4 regions of the Leclercia sp. CFBP8987 genome follow, and region 2 is predicted to be linked to each of the others. Evidence: predicted binding sites of a transcription regulator. Region 2 holds the regulator's gene; each other region holds the start of a gene.
What was found. The regulator PhoB, encoded in region 2, activates phosphate uptake and scavenging genes when phosphate is short. The targets are predictions, from matches to a motif close to CTGTCATAAAACTGNCNNAT.
Positions count from the first base shown of each region.

Region 1: kdgR (DNA-binding transcriptional regulator KdgR) is a predicted target of PhoB. The motif match lies at 1,960-1,979, and genes of this name have one in related genera.
Region 3: glpT (glycerol-3-phosphate transporter) is a predicted target of PhoB. The motif match lies at 2,126-2,145, and genes of this name have one in related genera.
Region 4: uvrB (excinuclease ABC subunit UvrB) is a predicted target of PhoB. The motif match lies at 4,021-4,040, and genes of this name have one in related genera.

Region 1 covers NZ_CM188255.1:2,928,234-2,933,524, forward strand. Annotated here, with positions in the region: gene SOM40_RS14195 (MBL fold metallo-hydrolase) at 1-97, opposite strand, end outside; gene SOM40_RS14200 (YebO family protein) at 117-407, opposite strand; gene mgrB (PhoP/PhoQ regulatory lipoprotein MgrB) at 481-624, opposite strand; gene SOM40_RS14210 (YobH family protein) at 783-1,022, shown strand; gene kdgR (DNA-binding transcriptional regulator KdgR) at 1,077-1,868, opposite strand; gene SOM40_RS14220 (MFS transporter) at 2,047-3,420, shown strand; gene htpX (protease HtpX) at 3,468-4,349, opposite strand; gene prc (carboxy terminal-processing peptidase) at 4,544-5,291, opposite strand, start outside.
Region 2 covers NZ_CM188255.1:1,000,194-1,005,484, reverse strand. Annotated here, with positions in the region: gene proY (proline-specific permease ProY) at 1-32, opposite strand, end outside; gene brnQ (branched-chain amino acid transporter carrier protein BrnQ) at 113-1,432, opposite strand; gene phoR (phosphate regulon sensor histidine kinase PhoR) at 1,842-3,137, opposite strand; gene phoB (phosphate response regulator transcription factor PhoB) at 3,159-3,848, opposite strand; gene sbcD (exonuclease subunit SbcD) at 4,043-5,248, shown strand; gene sbcC (exonuclease subunit SbcC) at 5,245-5,291, shown strand, end outside.
Region 3 covers NZ_CM188255.1:3,332,393-3,337,683, forward strand. Annotated here, with positions in the region: gene glpQ (glycerophosphodiester phosphodiesterase) at 1-649, opposite strand, end outside; gene glpT (glycerol-3-phosphate transporter) at 661-2,013, opposite strand; gene glpA (anaerobic glycerol-3-phosphate dehydrogenase subunit A) at 2,270-3,898, shown strand; gene glpB (glycerol-3-phosphate dehydrogenase subunit GlpB) at 3,888-5,105, shown strand; gene glpC (anaerobic glycerol-3-phosphate dehydrogenase subunit GlpC) at 5,102-5,291, shown strand, end outside.
Region 4 covers NZ_CM188255.1:1,393,585-1,398,875, reverse strand. Annotated here, with positions in the region: gene moaA (GTP 3',8-cyclase MoaA) at 1-400, opposite strand, end outside; molybdenum cofactor riboswitch at 388-522, opposite strand; gene yvcK (uridine diphosphate-N-acetylglucosamine-binding protein YvcK) at 748-1,656, shown strand; gene uvrB (excinuclease ABC subunit UvrB) at 1,753-3,768, opposite strand; gene SOM40_RS06610 (ABC transporter ATP-binding protein) at 4,514-5,212, shown strand; gene bioD (dethiobiotin synthase) at 5,151-5,291, opposite strand, start outside.

The sequences.
Region 1 (5,291 bases), 1.9 Mb from region 2:
CATCGCCGGGCTGGTGCTCAGATCCATCAGTATTGCGAAAACCCTGCGGGGTATGATGCGCGAGGGAGGCGTTATACCAGGGATTGCTCCAGGCCATACTCACCTCCCCTGACTGGTTAGCGTTCAGCTACCAGACGAATAAAGTCATCGTCCTGGCTGTTAGCCGTCTCTTCTGCCGCTTTTGGTGCTTCTTTCTCTTCCGGTTCATTGGCTTCGCACAGGCGGCGCAGCAGCGCGTTCTGTCGTTTCTGCAAATCGACTAATGTTTCCAGCAGTTCAATTTGCTCATTGGTACGGGAGCTTGCACGGTTGACGAAAAACCACACCACCAGCCCCACTACCAGCAATACCACCGAGATCGCCAGAGATACCACATTAAGCATCCCGGAATTCACTAACTCACCCATTTCACCCCCCAATAAAAACGCTCATATTACCACTCGCGTTAAGGAAGGAAATCATTTGCGATAAAAATGCCTGTTACCAGGGGATAAACTTATTGATAGAACAAATACCGCTAAAGAACTGTACATCCTGGTCACACATCACGTTGATGGTCTGCGTCCAGAGCAACACACAGGCCACCAATACCAGCACCAGAATCACCCAGCGTATTTTTTTCACTCCACTCTCCGTCCCATAACTGCCTGATGCCAGGTTATCATGCACAACTTAAACCATGCCTAACTGTAACGTGAAGACGAGCCTTTCGGAATCATAGACTTGTTAACGTGAATGTATGGGTTAGGCTGGGCGGCAGTCATTAAAAAAATGAGGCAATAATGCGCTTTTTTATTCGCACACTGATTGTTATAGCATTGATCTGGACAGGTTTACTGCTCGCAGGCTACGGCGTGCTGACGGGCAGTAAAGAGAATGCTGCCGGGCTGGGGATTCAATGCCAGTACCTCACCGCGCGCGGGTTCAGCACCGCGCAGTATATCCACTCTGATAGCGGCATCATCGGTCTCTCCCGCTGCCCGCTGCTGCGAAAGAGCGAAATAGTGGTCGATAACGGCTAACGCAAAGCATAAAAAACGCTGCCAGATGGCAGCGTTTTTTTATGCAGGAACAACTCAGAACGGATAGTCGTTGTAACCCATCTGCTCAGAAATCTTCCGCGCCGCCGTGTGCAGCATTTCCACATATTCGTGCAGATGCTCTTCAGAGAAACGCAGCGTCGGGAAGGAGATACTCAGGCCAGCGATCACCACACCGAAGCGGTCGAATACCGGTACGCCGATGCAGCGCAAGCCTTCTTCCTGCTCCTGGTTATCTTCGCCATAACCCTGCTCACGCACTTTATCCAGCACCGCTAACAGCTCGTCGGTGGTGGTAATGGTGCGTTCGGTGCTGCGTTTATACTCGACGTTCTCGAGGATCTGCTTCACTTCTTCACGGTCGCGCCAGGCCAGCAGGACTTTACCGATAGCGGTACTGTACAGCGGGTTGCGGCGACCAATGCGTGAATACATGCGCAGGTTATACATGGAGTCGATCTTATGGATGTAAACAATGCTGTCTTCATCCAGCGCACCGAGGTGCACCGTCTCTTTCGTCAGACGAGAGAGTTCGCGCATCTGAATATCAGCGCTACGGATCAGATCGACGTTCTGCAGCGCGCGTGCGCCCAGTTCAAAAAGCTTCAGGGTCAGGGAGTATTTTTCAGACTCGCCTTCCTGTGCAACATAACCCAGTGATTTCATGGTCTGCAAAAAGCGGTAAACGGTGCTTTTTGACATCATCACACGCTGGGACAGCTCAGTAATACCAATTTCGCGCTCTTCGCCAAGCGCCTGCAAGATGCCGAACACCTTTAACACAGAAGAAACAGAATCTGGCTGTTTATCCAAATCCGCGATTGCCATTAATCACCTCAACGCAAGTGTTTTATAAAATTCAGAACCGGTTTTTATTATAAATTCGCCGCCGCATTGCTGCAATCAATCCTGGCGAACCTGGTTACAAATCTGCGACATATAACCGAAATAACAGTGATAATATCGTTACCCTGTTAATAATAACCCCTATTGCTCATTCATTCTCATGATAAAAACCCTCACAGATGGCCTGCCGTTACCGCAGCGCTATGGTGCCATTGCGACCATTATCATCGGTATTTCAATGGCCGTACTGGATGGTGCCATTGCCAACGTCGCTCTGCCGACTATCGCCAGCGACCTGAATGCCTCCCCTGCCAGTTCAATCTGGATCGTTAACGCCTACCAGATAGCGATTGTCATCTCCCTGCTGTCGTTCTCGTTTCTGGGGGACATGTTTGGCTACCGCCGGGTTTATCAGTGCGGGCTGGCGGTCTTTACCCTGACCTCCCTGTTTTGCGCCCTTTCGGACACATTACACACCCTGACCCTGGCGCGCATCGCTCAGGGATTTGGCGGCGCGGCGCTGATGAGCGTTAATACCGCGCTGATTCGGCTTATCTACCCGCAGCGACATCTGGGCCGGGGAATGGGGATCAACTCCTTTATTGTCGCCGTCTCCTCGGCGGCGGGCCCGACCATTGCCGCGGCGATCCTCTCGGTGGCCTCCTGGCAGTGGCTGTTCTTAATCAACGTCCCGCTGGGGATCGTGGCCCTGCTGTTCGCCCTGCGCTATTTACCCGCCAACGGCCCAAAAAGCAGCATGCCTAAATTCGACCTGCCGAGCGCGATAATGAACGCCCTTACCTTTGGCCTGCTGATCACCGCCTTGAGCGGTTTCGCCCAGGGGCAATCCCTGAGGTTGATCGCTGGCGAGGTGGTGGCGCTGCTGGTGGTTGGTTTCTTCTTTGTGCGCCGGCAGCTGGCCCTGCCGGTGCCGTTGCTGCCAGTGGATCTGCTGCGGATCCCGCTCTTCTCCCTCTCCATCGGCACCTCAATCTGCTCCTTCTGCGCGCAGATGCTGGCCATGGTCTCTCTGCCCTTCTTTCTGCAGAGCGTGATTGGCCGCTCGGAAGTGGAAACCGGCCTGCTGTTAACCCCCTGGCCGCTGGCCACCATGGTGATGGCCCCATTGGCAGGCTATCTGATTGAGCGTGTGCATGCGGGATTACTGGGCGCGCTGGGGATGGTGATAATGGCAACCGGGCTTTTTGCTCTCGCCCTGCTGCCCGCGGCACCACAGGATCTGGATATCATCTGGCGGATGATGCTGTGCGGGGCGGGTTTTGGTCTGTTCCAGTCGCCGAACAACCATACCATTATTACCGCCGCCCCCCGTCATCGCAGCGGCGGGGCCAGCGGAATGCTGGGCACTGCGCGCCTGCTGGGTCAAAGTACCGGTGCGGCGCTGGTAGCCTTAATGTTTAATCTGGCCGGGCAAAGCGGCACGCACCTGGCGCTGCTGACCGCCGGCACGCTGGCTACCGTCGCGGCCATCATCAGCGGATTGCGGGTGACGCAGCCAGGTTCGCAGGCATAAAAAAAAGCGCGTCCGAAGACGCGCTTTTTTATTCGTGGCCGAAGCCGTTACTTCAGGTAATCGCCGCTACGCAGCGCTTCGATACGCTTGTCCAGCGGTGGGTGAGACATGAACAGTTCGCTCAGCGATTTCGATTTACCGTTGATGCAGAACGCCATCATGCTGGAAGCCTCCTGCGGCTCATAGCTGGTTTTCAGACGCTGCAGCGCGGCAATCATCTTCTCGCGGCCCACCAGTTTGGCAGAGCCCGCATCCGCATGGAACTCACGGTGACGGGAGAACCACATGGTGATAATGCTCGCCAGAATACCAAACACCAGTTCCAGCACCATTGAGACCGCAAAGTAGATCAGCGGGTTGCCGTTACTTGCTTCGCCTTCCTCACGATCCCCGCCCATAAAGCCTGCGGCAATCTGCGCGATAATACGTGAGATAAAGATAACGAAGGTGTTCACCACACCCTGCACCAGGGTCATGGTCACCATATCGCCGTTAGCAATGTGGCTGATCTCGTGGGCAATAACCGCCTCGGCTTCGTCACGGCTCATGTTCTGCAACAGGCCGGTACTGACCGCAACCAGAGAGGCGTCGCGACGCGCACCGGTAGCAAAAGCGTTGATATCCGGAGCGTGATAAATCGCCACCTGTGGCATTTTAATGCCCGCCTGGCGAGACTGGTTCGCCACGGTGGTCATCAGCCAGTGTTCCATATCGTTACGCGGTTGTTCAATAACCTCGCCACCCACGGACTTGAGCGCCATCCACTTGGACATCAGCAGCGAGACAAATGAGCCACCAAAACCAAACAGCAGCGCCATGATCAGCAAGCCCTGAATGCTGCTCGACTGAATTCCTGTCAGGCTAAGTACCAGCCCGAACACCACCATCACCGCAAGGTTGGTGAGCAGGAAGAGCCCGATTCGCATCATAATATTCTTTTAACCTCGATTTAACAAAACGCACTATGCGATTACCCACATCGTATGGGTATTCAGCGTATTTTCAAGCGTTGGAAGGGCGTAAGTCACCAGAAAGACACAACTTTACATAATGAAATGACTGGCTGACGGCAGAATGCTGTTAACAAAAAAACAGGCACAATTTCTTGTGCCTGTCTGGGAGATTATTTCGCCGGGGCGGGGTTTCCGGCAGGATGGTCTTTTTCCAGTTGCGCCAGGTCAATGGCGATCTTCACCGTCTCATCAAGATACGGATCGGGCTCCTGGTAATCCTTCGGCAGGTCATCCAGTTTTTTCAGAAGTGGCTTACCTTCACGTTTGAAGCGGTCATTGATACGCGCCAGACGTGTTGCATCATCCTCTTCGTTCTCCTTCAGACGCTGAGCGTAGTTCAGAGAGACGATATTGCGTTTCGCTTTCAGGGCGTTGAAACGGGCAATATCCTTCATGATGTACTGGAACTCAGGATCTTTGGCGATGCGTTCGTCGTGCTGTTTTAACAGCGCCGGACCAAACTGGGTAATATCGCCCGACTTCACGTAGGTGGCAGCGTTAACGCTATCCCACGGCAACGCGTTATCTTCGAACTTCTCACCCGTTTCCGTCTCTTCGGTCCCGGTCGGCATGATGATATCCGGGGTCACGCCTTTACGCTGGGTACTGCCGCCATTCACGCGATAGAACTTCTGAATGGTGTACTGTACCGAGCCCAGCGCCGGCCATTCCGGGCGCAGCATCTGATCGTAAATGCGGTTCAGGGAACGATACTGCTGCACCGTACCTTTACCAAAGGTCGGTTCGCCAACCACCAGAGCACGATTGTAATCCTGCATCGCGGCGGCAAAGATTTCGGATGCCGAGGCGCTGAAGCGATCGACCAGCACCACCAGTGGACCTTTATAGTAAACAACA
Region 2 (5,291 bases):
AATCCACGCTTGAGTTTGTTAGTGCTTTCCATTTTTTGACTTGCCAATTGAGACTAAAAAAAACAAAAAACCACGGGGCATTACGCCCCGTGGTTTAACTTTCAGCCGTTGCTTAGTGCGCGTTCGAAGTAACCTGACGCCCTGCAGCACGATCCCAGATAATAGCCAGTACCAGTGCCACAACGGTAGGCATCAGCCACGCCAGACCCTGTTCAGACAGCGGCAGACGCTGTGTCCAGGCGGGCAGCATGGCGCTGATTGCCGATGCCTTAATGCCGTCAAGCATACCAAAAAGCAGACTGATAAACATGGCCGGGGCGATAATTCGTGTGGAATTATTCCACCAGCCACGGGTGAAGCTCAGCACAACCAGCACGATGCACGGCGGGTAAATGGTGGTCAGCACCGGAATAGAGACCTGAATCAGGTGGCTCAGACCCAGGTTCGACACCGCCATCGAGAAGCCGCCGAGGATAAACACCAGCGTACGATAGGAGAGCGGAACGTACTGAGCAAAGAACTCTGCACAGGCACAGGTCAGGCCAACCGCAGTCACCAGACAGGCCAGGAAGATCAGGATAGCCAGCATCATGCTGCCCGCGCCGCCGAAGGTGTGCTGCACATAGGCATGTAAAATAGCTGCACCGTTCGCGCCCTGGTCAACCAGCACGCTGCTGTCGGAACCCAGACGGAACAGCGCCAGATAGAGCAGTGCCAGGCCCGCACCCGCCATCAGGCCAGCCCAGACGGTGTAACGGGTCAGCAGACGCGCTTCGGTCACGCCACGGGAACGCGCGGCGTTAACGATCACGATCCCGAACGCCATCGCGCCCAGCGTATCCATGGTCAGGTAGCCGTTCACAAAGCCGTTAGAGAAGGCCGCGTTTTGATAGGCTTCGGTAGCCGAGCTCAGCGGGCCAGCCGGCCAGACAATCGCCGCGACCGCAAGCACTACCAGCGCCAGAATCTTCAGCGGGGCGAGGAAGTTGCCCACGGTATCCAGCAGTTTACCCGGGTAGAGCGACACCAGGATCACGATAGCAAAGTAGACCAGGCTGTAGATAAACAGCGGCAGCGGGCCATCACCGGTCAGCGGGGCAATCCCCACTTCGAAGGAGACGGTCGCGGTGCGAGGGGTCGCAAACAGTGGACCGATCGCCAGATAGCAGACGACGGCCAGCATCACCCCGGCCACTTTACCAATCGGCGCGCTGAGGCTATCGACACCGCCGCCAACTTTCGCCAGCGCCACGACGGTCAGAACCGGCAGGCCCACAGCGGTGATCAGAAAGCCAAGCGCCGCGGTCCAGACGTGTTCACCCGCCTGCAGGCCAACCATAGGCGGGAAGATGATGTTGCCTGCGCCAACGAACAGCGCAAATGTCATAAAGCCCAGTGCGATGATGTCACGCGATTTCAATTGATGGGTCATAAAACCTTACTGCCTGTGGATGTGGTGTTGAAAATGTTGAATTTTTCGCTATCCCTTGCGGAACAAAACAGCGGAAAAAATGTGCAATTTCAGCGGGAAATGCTCTCCTGCTGCCGTGGTCAGGAATATTTTTTCGATTTACCACGCAAATACAGTCTGTCCGACAATATCAGGAGGGCAATTTAAACGCTTATAACGTTTAAAGGCAATATGGGATCGCAAAACCAGAACAATATACCAGCCTGAAAGTCAGACCTGAAACATTACACCAATTATAAGAAAAACCCATGGCTAATCATGCGAACAAAAAAGCAACAGGCGTATAAAATTTATCCGCGCTTCGGTTGACTGCAAAGCAAACAGGCCAGCATATGCTGGCCTATGGCAATATCTGATTACAGGTTGGCTGTCAGGCGCTGTTACTGGCAATCAAACGTTCCGGGATCACGAAGCTGAAACGCGTACTTTTGCCCGGCGTACTGACGATATCGAGACGGCTGTCGTGGTGATTAATGGCGTGCTTGACGATAGCCAGCCCCAGACCACTGCCGCCGGTCTGGCGGGAACGCGCTTTATCCACCCGATAAAAACGCTCGGTAAGACGGGGAATATGCTCCGGGCCGATACCCGGGCCATCATCCTCGACGCTGAACTCCGCCCCCGTGGGCGCATGCTGCCAGCGCACGGTGATATGGGTCCCCGCCGGGGTATGATTCACCGCGTTATAGACCAGGTTGGAGATGGCGCTGCGCAGCTCATCGTTACTGCCGCGCACTTTCAGACTGGTATCCACTTCGAAGGTGATCTGGTGCTGCTGCTGGCTTAAGGTTTGCGCCTCACGCTCTAACATCCGCAGCATCATCGGCACATCGATGGTTTCGTTGAGCGCTAAGGTTGGCGCGGCCTCAATACGGGAGAGGGTCAGGAGCTGTTTCACCAGCCCTTCCATCCGTTGCGTCTGCTCGCGCATGGTCTGCAACGCTTTTTCCCGCGGCGCGCCCTCCAGGGTCTGCTCCTGCATCATCTCCAGATAGCCCTGCAACACCGTCAGCGGCGTGCGTAATTCATGGCTGACGTTGGCGAAGAAGTTGCGCCGCGCCCCTTCCAGCTGGTGCATCTGGGTCACATCGCGCGCCACCATCAGCCACTGTTTGTCGCTGTAGGGCATCACGCGGATCTCCAGATGGCGACCGGTGTTCAGCACCAGATTGTGCGGGCGGGTGAAATCGCGTTTTTTCAGGTACTGCGCAAACTCAGGATAACGCAGCAGGTTGAGGATGTTCTGTCCATTATCGTCCGGCCAGCGCAGGCCCAGCAGCTGTTGCGCCAGTCCGTTACACCAGAACATCGCCCCCTCTTCGGTGGTGAGCACCACCGCATCCGGCAGGGATTCCGCACCGCTGCGAAAGCGTTTGATCAGGCTGCCCAGCTCGCGTCGGCGTTTTTTATTACGCATCTGCATCTGGTGCAGGCCATACAGCAGCGGTTCCCAACTGCCGCTTCCCGGCGGAGGGGTCATGCTTCTGTCCACCCACAGCCACCATGACAGGCGGAGCAGATTCCAGAAGTGCCAGACCAGCAGTCCCGTGACTGCCGCCAGCAAAAACCAGGGTAGATAACCGAAAATGGCCCCGAGGATCAGGGCCGGGATACAGCAAAGAATCAGTTCAAAGCAGAGCCTTTTCCATGACAGACGTTCCAGCACGCGTCACACTCCTGTCATTGTTCAGAAACGGGTTGAGAAACGATAACCCGTGCCGCGGACGGTCTGTACCATGCGATCGTGACCGCTGGTTTCCAGGGCCTTACGCAGACGACGAATATGTACATCCACCGTCCGGTCTTCAACGTACACGTTAGTGCCCCAGACATTATTGAGCAACTGCTCGCGGCTGTAGACGCGCTCCGGATGAGTCATGAAGAAGTGCAGCAGTTTGAATTCGGTAGGCCCCATATCGAGGGGATTTTCACCAGTCATGACGCGGTGCGAGGTGGGGTCCAGGCTCAGGCCCTGCATCTCAATCACCTCTTCCACCGCCATCGGTGAAATACGACGCATCACGGCCTTGATACGCGCCACCAGCTCTTTCGGAGAGAAAGGTTTGGTGATGTAGTCATCCGCGCCGGTCTCAAGGCCGCGAACACGATCTTCCTCTTCGCCGCGCGCGGTCAACATCATCACCGGGATATCGCGGGTTAAGGCTTCACGTTTGATATGTTTGATGAATTGCAGACCTGAGCCGCCGGGCAACATCCAGTCGAGCAGGATCAGATCGGGCCAGGGTTCGTTGAGCTGATTCACCGCGCTGTCGTAATCTTCGGCTTCTACCGGTTGAAAGCCATTTTGTTCGAGCACAAAGCAGACCATTTCACGAATGGGTGCTTCATCTTCTACGACCAGAATACGTCTCGCCATACTTAGCCCTGTCTTATTTAGGTTACATGTTTGTAATACGGCGTCATTATGCGTCAGATTTATGACAGATTTATGAAAAACCTGCCCACCAATAAAGGCAAGCCGTTGTTTTCTGGCTGCCCTGATTGTAGCGGTTATCTTCCTTCCCCTGAATGTTTATAATCCCGCTTACTTTTTTTTGCCACGGATCTGTTATGCGCATACTTCACACCTCGGACTGGCATCTGGGACAAAACTTTTACAGTAAAAGCCGCGCCGCCGAACATGAAGCCTTCCTCACCTGGCTGCTTGAGATGGCAGAATCCCACCAGGTGGACGCCATCCTCGTGGCCGGGGACATCTTCGACACCGGATCGCCGCCAAGCTATGCGCGAGAGCTGTATAACCGTTTCGTGGTCAACCTGCAGAAGACCGGCTGTCATCTGGTGATTGTTGCGGGCAATCATGATTCCGTGGCCACGCTGAATGAATCCCGTGAAATTCTGGCCTTTCTTAATACCACCGTGGTCGCCAGCGCCGGTCACGGGCCGCAGATCCTGCGCAAACGCGACGGGACGCCCGGGGCGGTGCTGTGCCCGATCCCGTTCTTGCGCCCTCGCGACGTGATGAAAAGCCAGGCAGGCCTCTCGGGGATCGAGAAACAGCAGCAGCTGTTAGAGGCCATCACCCACTATTATGCCGATCAATATACCGCCGCCTGCCAGCTTCGCGGCGACAGCGTCCTGCCGATTATCGCCACCGGGCATCTCACCACCGTCGGGGCCAGTAAAAGTGACGCGGTACGTGACATCTACATCGGGACGCTGGACGCCTTCCCGGCACAGCATTTCCCGGCGGCGGACTATATTGCGCTGGGCCATATTCACCGCGCCCAGAAGATTGGCGGCTGCGATCACATTCGCTACTGCGGCTCCCCTATCCCCCTCAGCTTTGATGAAACCGGCAAAAGCAAAAGCGTGCATCTGGTGAGTTTTGACCAGGGTAAGCTCAGCGCCGTCGACGCCCTGGAGGTGCCCATCACCCAACCGCTGGCGGTGCTGAAGGGCGATCTGGCGGCCATCGCCGCCCAGCTTGAGCAGTGGCGCGGCGTGGCGCAGACGCCTCCCGTCTGGCTGGATATCGAAATTGCCACCGAAGAGTACCTGCACGACATGCAGCGTAAGATTCAGCACCTGACGGAAGATCTGCCGGTAGAGGTGCTGCTGGTGCGGCGCAGTCGCGAGCTGCGTGAGAAGCTCCTCGCCAACAGCCTGCGTGAAACCCTCAGCGAGCTGCGGGTGGAGGAGGTGTTTGAGCGCCGCCTGGCGCAGGAGACCCTCGATGACGCCCGGCGGGCCCGGTTAAACGAGCTGTTCAGCCATGCCCTGCACGCTCTCGATAACGAGGAGGATAACGCATGAAAATTCTCAGCCTGCGTCTGAAAAACCTCAACTCGCTCAAGGG
Region 3 (5,291 bases), 2.3 Mb from region 2:
CCAGCTCGGTTTTGATGCGCTTCAGCTCAGCGGCGTCAAAACACTGCAGATACACTTTGTCCTTCTTGCTGGTGTAGCCATAGTGTTTCAGCACCTCCAGCGTTTTCGCGGCAATGTCTTTCCCTTCCTGGTGGTGGAACCACGGCGCTTTGATTTCCGGATAGATACCGATATTTTTACCGGTTGAGTGGTTCAGCCCCTGAACAAACTCAATCTCTTCCTGGAAGGTATGGATGCGGAAGTCAGATTTGCCCATCGGGAAACGTCCCGGATAAACCTGCACCTTCTTGCCATTTTCAATCTCGAAACCTTCGGTAAACTTCAGGGAACGGATCTCCGCCAGGGTAAAATCAATGGCGTAGAACCGGCCATCCTGGCGCGCACGGTCCGGGAAACGCTCCGCCACGTCCGTCACGCGATCAAGATAGTGGTCATGCAGGACGACCAGCTGGTCGTCCTTCGTCATCACCAGATCCTGCTCCAGATAATCCGCGCCCTGTGCATAGGCCATCGCTTTCGCTGGCAGCGTATGCTCCGGCAGATAGCCGCTGGCGCCGCGATGGGCGATAACGATTTTTTCCGCCGCCAGGGCGGACCCTGTCATCAGGCCCGCCAGCAGCAATCCGGTTGTTAAGTGAGATAATTTCATGGCAATGTTCCTTATTGACGACGTGCCAGCACTTCCGCGTGATGACGTTTCTCACCGATCATCACGACAATCAGCAGCAGTACCGCCAGTACGCTACCGCCGATCATCACCATAAAGCCGCCGTCCCAGCCGAAGAAGTCAACGGTATAGCCCACGATGGCGCTCGCCGCGACCGACCCACCCAGATAGCCGAACAGACCGGTAAAGCCTGCCGCCGTGCCTGCCGCTTTTTTCGGGGCCAGCTCCAGGGCATGCAGACCGATCAGCATAACCGGACCATAAATCAGGAAGCCGATGACGATCATGCAGGCCATATCCACACCCGGGTTGCCCGGCGGGTTGAGCCAGTACACGACGGTGGCGATGGTCACCAGGGTCATAAAGAAGACGCCCGTCGCACCGCGGTTACCTTTAAACACCTTGTCCGACATCCAGCCGCAAATCAGCGTGCCCGGGATCCCGGCGTATTCATACAGGAAGTAGGCCCAGGAGGATTTATCCAGCGCGAAGTGCTTCACCTCTTTCAGGTATGTCGGGGACCAGTCCAGAATGCCGTAGCGCAGCAGATAAACGAACACGTTCGCCACCGCGATATACCACAGCAGTTTGTTGGGCAGCACGTACTTCATGAAGATCTGTTTTGCCGTCAGCTCTTCTTCATGCTTCTCACTGTAATCATCCGGATAGTCATTTTTGTACTCTTCAATCGGCGGCAGGCCGCAGGATTGCGGCGTATCGCGCATCAGCGCAAAGGCAATAATCGCCACCACAATGGCGCCAAAGGCTGGCATATAAAGGGCAGCGTGCCAGTCGTTGAACCAGGCCATCCCCAGCAGGAACAGCAGAGGCGGAAGACCGCCCCCTACGTTATGCGCGCAGTTCCACACCGACACGATACCGCCACGCTCTTTCTGCGACCACCAGTGCACCATGGTACGTCCGCATGGCGGCCATCCCATCCCCTGGAACCAGCCGCAAAGGAACAGCAGGACGAACATGACGGCAATACTGGAGGTTGCCCACGGCACAAAGCCCATAAACAGCATGACCGCTGCCGCCAGGATCAGACCGGCAGGCAGGAAAACGCGCGGATTCGAGCGATCGGACACTGAACCCATAATGAATTTGGAAAAACCGTAGGCGATAGAGATCCCCGACAGCGCGAACCCCAGATCGCCACGCGAAAAGCCCTGCTCCACCAGATACGGCATGGCGAGCGCAAAGTTTTTACGCACAAGATAATACGCCGCGTACCCGAAGAAGATCCCCAGGAAGATTTGCCAACGCAGACGGCGGTATAGCGGATCAATTTCTGCCTCTGGCAGACGCGCCCGATGCGGCGCAGGTTTGAAGATACTGAGCATAACAGCCTCCGTGGCCAGGTATTGAATTTACAGGGGCTTAACTGCCCCCGACTCCAGCGAGGCCGCGATGTTAAGAAATCTCAGTGATTGTTACTGTGAATCAACGCACAGATTGTTACAGAAATATGACAGAATGCGCAAAAAAGCTCATGAAATCACGTTTCACTTTCGAATATCGCTCGTTTGTGCTCGAAATCAAACAAACCACAGTTTTAGTGTGGCTAAATGATAAAAAAACGAACACAGAGGGATGACAATGACCATTCACGATCCTCGGTTCAGCGATGTGATAATCATTGGTGGTGGCGCTACCGGCGCTGGGATCGCACGCGATTGCGCCCTTCGCGGCTTAAGCGTCACGCTTCTGGAGCGCCATGATATTGCGACAGGCGCAACCGGGCGTAACCACGGCCTGCTGCACAGCGGCGCGCGGTATGCGGTCACCGACGCTGAATCCGCGCGCGAATGTATTGCTGAAAACCAGATCCTCAGGCGTATAGCCCGCCACTGTATTGAACCGACCGACGGCCTTTTTATCACCCTTCCCGAGGATGATCTCGCCTTTCAGGACACCTTTATCACCGCCTGTCATGCAGCTGGCATTCAGGCTGAGGCTATGGACCCGGCGCTGGCGCGGCGGCTGGAACCTTCGGTTAACCCGGCGCTTATCGGCGCGGTGAAAGTCCCTGACGGCACCGTCGATCCGTTCCGCCTGACCGCCGCCAATATGCTGGACGCCCGCGAGCATGGCGCGCGTATCCTCACCGGGCACGACGTGACCGGGCTTATCCGGGAAGGTAATCGCATCTGCGGCGTGCGGGTGTTTAACACGCAATACAACGAACACGGCGAGCTGTATGCCGCCGTCGTGGTCAACGCGGCGGGGATCTGGGGGCAGCGCATTGCGGAATACGCCGACCTGTCGGTGCGCATGTTCCCGGCGAAAGGCTCGCTGCTGATCCTCGACCATCGCATCAATAACCACGTGATCAACCGCTGCCGCATACCCTCTGACGCCGATATCCTCGTCCCGGGCGATACCATTTCGTTAATAGGTACAACCTCAACCCACGTGGACTACAGCGAGATTGATTACAACCGCGTGACCGCCGAAGAGGTCGACATCCTGCTACGCGAAGGGGAAAAACTGGCCCCGGTGATGGCGCAGACGCGTATTCTGCGCGCCTACGCGGGCGTACGTCCGCTGGTCGCCAGCGACAACGACCCGAGCGGACGTAACGTCAGCCGTGGCATTGTGCTGCTCGACCATGCCGCGCGTGACGGTCTGGATGGGTTTATCACTATCACCGGTGGCAAGCTGATGACCTACCGTCTGATGGCCGAGTGGGCAACCGATGCCGTCTGCCGCAAACTGGGCAATACCCAATCGTGCGTGACGGCAGAACAGCCTCTGCCCGGATCGCGGCAGTCCACTGAGAAGACGCTACAAAAAATCATCTCCCTCCCTGCCCCTCTGCGTGGTTCGGCCATCTATCGCCATGGCGACAGGACGCCGGTCTGGCTGGGCGAAGGGCGGCTGAGCCGCAGCCTGGTATGCGAGTGTGAAGCCGTTACCGCCGGGGAAGTGCAATACGCGGTGGAGAACCTGACGGTCAATAGCCTGCTCGACCTCCGCCGCCGCACCCGCGTCGGAATGGGGACCTGCCAGGGAGAGCTCTGCGCCTGTCGTGCCGCCGGGCTATTGCAACGTTTTCATACCACTACCGCCACCCAGTCGCTCGATCAGCTTAGCGCATTTTTAAACGAGCGCTGGAAGGGCATTCAGCCTGTCGCCTGGGGTGATGCCCTGCGTGAAAGCGAGTTTACCCGCTGGGTCTACCAGGGGCTTTGCGGTCTTGAAAAGGAGCAACAGGATGAAATTTGATACCGTGATTGTCGGCGGCGGGTTGGCGGGCCTGCTCTGTGGCATCAAACTGACGAGGCAGGGGCTGCGTTGCGCCATTATCACCCGGGGCCAGAGCGCCCTGCACTTCTCGTCGGGCTCTCTGGATCTGATAGACGAAGCGTACCGCGATCAACTGCCGCCAGAGCACCCCTATCACCTGACTGGCGCGCAGCATATTGACCGCTTTGCGCTGGAAGCCGAAGCGCTACTGGCGGACTGCGGGGCACGCCTGAAGGGGAGCGCCAGGCAAAATCATCAGCGCGTCACGCCGCTCGGCACCCTGCGCTCCGCCTGGCTCAGTCCGGAGGAGGTACCCGTTGCCCCGTTTAATGCCGCGCGTGTGCGGGTCGTGGGTATCAGCGGTTTTCTGGATTTTCAGCCCCATCTCGCGGCGGCGTCACTTTGCCGTCAGGGGGTTAATGCCGAAACGGCAGAGATAGAGCTGCCCGAGCTGGATGTCCTGCGAGACAACCCGAGTGAGTTTCGCGCGGTGAATATCGCCCGCTTTCTTGATAACGAAGATAAATGGCCGCTGCTGTATGACGCGCTCAGGCCGCTCGGCGAAAGCTGTGACGCGCTGTTGATGCCCGCCTGCTTTGGCTTACGCGACAACCGCCTCTGGCGCTGGCTCTCGGATCGTCTGCCCTGCACGCTCGGTCTGCTGCCAACGCTGCCCCCTTCCGTACCCGGCATTCGCCTGCATACCCAGCTGCAGCGCAAATTTGTTGCGCAGGGTGGCGTCTGGATGGCAGGGGATGAGGTGAAGAAAATGACGCTGTCGGACGGCGCGGTAAGTGAAATCTGGACGCGCAATCACGATGATATTCCGCTTCGTGCCCGCTATACGGTGCTGGCAAGCGGCAGTTTCTTCAGTAACGGACTGCTGAGCAGCCGGGATGGCATCCGGGAAGCCATTATGGGGCTGGATGTGCGGCAAAGCGCCTCCCGCGCGGACTGGTATCAGAGTGATTTCTTCTCGCCGCAGCCCTGGCAACAGTTCGGCGTGATTGCCGATAATCAGCTACATCCGCAACTTGCTGGTAAGCCAGTCAGTAATCTCTTTGCCATCGGCTCGCTGCTGGGCGGATACGATCCTGTCGCCCAGGGATGCGGTGGCGGCGTCTGCGCCGTGACGGCACTGTATGTCGCAGAGCAGATTAGCCAGCGCACGGAGGCTGAACGATGAACGATACCCGTTTTGAAAGCTGCATCAAATGCACGGTGTGTACCACCATCTGTCCGGTCAGCGGCGTAAATCCGCGCTATCCTGGTCCGAAACAGGCCGGACCGGACGGCGAGCGTTTGCGCCTGAAGGACGGCAGGCTGTACGACGAGGCGCTGAAATACTGCATCAACTGCAAACGCTGCGAGG
Region 4 (5,291 bases), 390 kb from region 2:
CGTGAAACTGGCGGGCATCGAGGCTGTCGACGCTGACGTTGATGGCCGTCAGCCCCGCGTCGCGCCATTCGGCGACATCGCGTGCCAGACGATAACCATTGGTGGTCACCGCAATCTGACGGATGCTGTCGTTTTCGCGTACCGCGGCGATGATGTCGGTGAAGTCACGGCGCAGCGAGGGTTCGCCGCCGGTCAGACGGACCTTCTCCGTGCCCATGGCGGCGAACGCACGCGTCACGCGGCGGACTTCGTCCACGGAGAGAAAGCCGTTATTAGTGATGCCGCCGGGTTTGTAGCCGTCCGGCAGGCAGTAGGTGCAACGGAAATTGCACACATCGGTAATAGACAAACGCAGGTAAAAAAACTTACGCGCGAATGCATCGGTAAGTTGTGAAGCCATGTACACCTTTCCTGATACGGGAGGCACAGTCATTTCTTTCTGTACCCTGGTGGCGAAACCGCCACGGCCAGAGCACCATATCTGTCGACACAGGCGCAAAGGCTAGAGTGTATGTTTTCGATTTCGAAAACGTGGTTATGCCGATAGTAGCTCGTTAAAAGCAGTTTCGCTATTATCGTCTTTCGTTATATAAACTTGTATATATCGTCATGATCATGCCATTTCGTCCCAGAATACGTCATTATCATATTATTGCATTGATATATGTCATTTAGCCCCGGGCGGAGCATCGTCATTTAGGGGTAGTTGAGTTACTGTTAAGGTGTTCGTCTTACTAAGGAATTTCTATGCGCAATCGCACTTTTGCGGATCTCGACCGCGTTGTCGCTCTCGGCGGAGGCCACGGACTGGGCCGGGTGATGTCCTCGCTGTCATCCCTCGGTTCACGGCTAACCGGGATCGTGACGACCACCGACAACGGCGGTTCAACCGGGCGAATTCGTCGTGCCGAAGGGGGGATCGCCTGGGGGGATATGCGCAACTGCTTAAACCAGCTCATCGCCGAACCCAGCGTCGCTTCGGCAATGTTTGAGTACCGTTTTGGCGGTAATGGCGAACTTTCGGGGCATAACCTCGGAAACCTGATGTTAAAGGCGCTGGATCACCTTAGCGTGCGGCCTCTGGAGGCGATCAATTTAATCCGCAACCTGCTCAAAGTGGATGCGTTTTTGATCCCGATGTCCGAACTTCCGGTCGATTTAATGGCGATCGACAGTAACGACCATGAAGTGTATGGCGAAGTGAATATCGACCAGCTGGCGCTGCCGCCGAAAGAGCTGATGCTCTACCCCACCGTTCCGGCGACCCGTGAAGCGGTGGAGGCCATTGGTGAAGCGGATTTAATTCTGGTCGGCCCCGGCAGTTTTTACACCAGCCTGATGCCGCTGCTGCTGATTAACGAGCTGGCCCAGGCGCTGCGCAGGACACCGGCGCCCGTGGTCTACATCGGCAATCTGGGTCGCGAGCTCAGCCCTGCCGCCGCCGGGCTTTCGCTGTCCGCTAAGCTGGCGCTGATGGAGCAGTATGTCGGGAAAAAGATTATCGATGCGGTGGTGGTCGGGCCTGGGACTGATGTATCAGGCATGGAAGGCCGGGTGGTAGTGCAGGAGCCGCTCGAAGCGAGCGACATTAAGTACCGCCATGACCGGCATTTACTCCGCGTGGCGCTGGAGAAGGCGGTGCAGGGGTTGGGTTAGGATAGCGCAGCCTGATGCCCTCATCCCGGCCTTCTCCCACAGGGAGAAGGTGCAAACCCTAAAAATGGCAGCCGAAGGCTGCCATTTTGCTTTTACCTAGGACGCCGCAATAAACAGGTCCCGCAGCTGATGCAGCTGGTCGCGGATCTGCGCCGCCTCTTCGAACTCCAGGTTCTGCGCATGCTGCATCATCTGCCCTTCCAGCTCGTGAATTTTCTGCTGCAGCGCTTTTGGCGTCAGAGCAACGGTATCGGCCTCCACCGGTGAACGTGACTTGCCGCGGCCCTTCGCTTTGGTTTTGGCGATGTTCTGGCCGAGCGCAAGGATATCCACCACCTTCTTGTTCAGCCCCTGCGGCGTGATGCCGTGCTCTTCGTTGTACTGCTGCTGCTTCTCGCGACGGCGTTCGGTTTCGCCGATCGCTTTCGCCATCGACGGGGTGATCTTGTCGCCGTAGAGAATCGCTTTGCCGTTAACGTTACGCGCCGCACGACCGATGGTCTGGATCAGCGAGCGCTCGGAGCGCAGGAAGCCCTCTTTGTCGGCGTCCAGAATCGCCACCAGCGACACTTCCGGCATATCCAGCCCTTCACGCAGCAGGTTGATCCCCACCAGCACGTCGAACTCGCCAAGACGCAGGTCGCGGATGATCTCCATACGCTCCACGGTGTCGATATCCGAGTGCAGATAGCGCACCTTCTCGCCGTGCTCCTCGAGGTATTCGGTAAGATCTTCCGCCATGCGTTTGGTCAGGGTGGTGACCAGCACGCGCTCGTTGATGGATGCCCGGGCGCGGATCTCTGACAGCAGATCGTCCACCTGGGTGCCAACCGGACGCACTTCAATAATCGGATCCAGCAGGCCGGTGGGACGCACCACCTGATCCACCACTTCGTCGCCCGATTTCTCCAGCTCGTAGTTGCCCGGCGTCGCGGAAACGTAGATGGTCTGCGGCGCCAGCGCCTCAAACTCTTCAAACTTCATCGGACGGTTATCCAGCGCTGACGGCAGGCGGAAGCCATACTCCACCAGAGTCTCTTTACGCGCCCGGTCGCCGCGGTACATCCCGCCAATTTGCGGAATGGTGACGTGGGATTCGTCCACCACCAGCAGGCCATCCGCCGGCAGGTAGTCAAACAGGGTTGGCGGCGCCTCGCCCGGCCCACGGCCAGAGAGATAGCGCGAATAGTTTTCGATCCCGGAGCAGTAGCCCAGCTCGTTCATCATCTCGAGATCAAACTGGGTACGCTGGCTGATGCGCTGCTCTTCCAGCAGCTTGTTATTATCCAGCAGCGTTTTGCGGCGATCCGCCAGCTCAACCTTGATGTCTTCCATCGCCTGCACGATGCGCTCGCGCGGGGTGACGTAGTGGGTTTTCGGGTAGACGGTAAAGCGCGGAATAATCGACTCCACGTGGCCAGTCAGCGGGTCAAACAGCGACAGTCGCTCCACCTCTTCATCGAACAGCTCCACGCGCAGCGCGAAGTCGTCCGACTCCGCCGGGAAGATGTCGATAACCTCGCCGCGAACGCGGAAGGTACCGCGCTGGAACGCCTGATCGTTGCGGGTGTACTGCAGCTCCGCCAGACGGCGCAGGATGGCGCGCTGATCGATAATCATCCCCTGGGTGAGGTGCAGCATCATCTTCAGGTAGAGATCGGGGTCGCCGAGGCCGTAAATGGCGGACACCGAAGCCACCACCACCACGTCACGACGCTCGAGCAGGGCTTTGGTCGCGGAGAGACGCATCTGCTCGATATGCTCGTTCACCGAGGCATCTTTTTCGATAAACGTATCAGAGCTCGGGACGTAGGCTTCCGGCTGGTAGTAGTCGTAGTACGAGACGAAGTACTCCACCGCGTTATCGGGGAAGAACTCTTTCATCTCGCCGTACAGCTGCGCGGCCAGGGTTTTATTAGGCGCCAGCACCATCGTCGGCCGTTGCAGATCGGCGATCACGTTGGCGACGGTAAAGGTTTTACCCGAACCCGTCACCCCCAGCAGCGTCTGGTGTGCAAGCCCATCCTCCAGCCCCTCTTTCAGACGGCGAATCGCTTCAGGCTGATCGCCGGAAGGACGGAAAGCGGAATTCAGTTTGAACGGTTTACTCATGAACGGCGACCTGATGATGGTTAATACGGCAGGTGTGTAATTTTACTCCTCATGGCTATTTTTGCCAGTAATTTATACTGGATATAAACCCAGTAGCATCCGCGCCATTTTGTGCCACCACCAGCAGGAATCAAGCGAAGCTGCGTAAAATTTCGGCTGTAACGGGATAAAATTCCAACAGGGGTCGGTTATCCCCAGAATTTTTTGTTTTTTAACATTTGTCAAGGCGAGCCGCCGGACAGTAGCCGATCAAATTGACACTTTGATGACAATGATTGCTTTTATTTAAAGCGTTGATCTGCATTAAAGTTTTCAAAAAGACGCGTTTCGCAGCAATTCAGGCGCAGGCCGCGTATTCTCTCGCTTACCCTGTGTTTTCTAACTCTAATGCACATGGTTATCCACAGGAATAGTGGATAACTGCCTCCAGCCCATACGGAACGTGACTCGGCCCGTTCCCGGTTTTTACCCACAGCGGGGCGGTAAAAAATTTTTATCACCCAATTATGGCGATCTTATGACAAAAAACAGCGAAAGAATTGGTGAGGCACTACTCACATTTTAACCAAAATAGCACCTGCACCAGCAACCTCATTCAGGGCCCCGACGCGGTGCAGGGTTCGGGCCTCGTCGTGCTGATTTTTGAGCCAATTCTTAAAAAAGGAGCTTTAATCGCCGTTTCCCGGGCAGTGGCAAGAGTCTTGCAGAGTATCAAGGTCGCCGTTACCTGAAAAGGAGCATTACCATGTTAAGCCTGCGCGCCGTAAATCAGTATTACGGGGATCGCCACACCCTGTGGAATGTTGACCTCGATCTCCCTCCTGGCGTCTGCACCGGCGTCGTCGGGCTACCCGGGATGGGGAAAACCACCCTCGTGAGCTGTATTGCCGGCCTGCTGCCTATCGCCAGCGGTACCATGGTCTGGCACGAGGCTCCCGGTGCAGTACACCAGGCCGGGACGGAAATTAGCGTTGTGCCGCAGGACAGGCGGATCTTTTCGCAACTGACGGTGGAGGAGAATCTGCATATCGCGCAGATGGCGAAAGGCATCGCGGGCGGGTCGCTGAGCCGCGACGTTTTTGAGTTTTTCCCGGAGCTATACCCGCTGCGCCAGCTGCGGGCCTCCGGCCTGAACGACGACCAGCAGTATCAGCTGGCGCTGGCGAATGCGCTGGTGACCCGCCCTCGCCTGCTGATCCTCGACGAGCCCAGCCGCGGCACCGGGCAGCTGTTTACCGTCAAGCTGGCGCAGCTGCTGCTGAGGTTCAACCGGGAGCTCGGGCTATCGGTGCTGCTGGCCGAGCAGCACCTCTCCCTGATCCGGCGAGTGGCGGATCGCTTTTGCCTGCTTTACCGGGGGCGAAACGTGGCGCAGGGCCGGGTCAGCGAGCTGGATGACCCGCTGATTGCCCACTGGATGGGGCCGACGGCGTCAGCGCAGTAAGGTCGAGGTATTGCCCGACGGCTGAGGTGTCGGCCTGCTCGCCCAGCCAGGGGATCTCCCCCAGCAGCGGCGCGGAGAG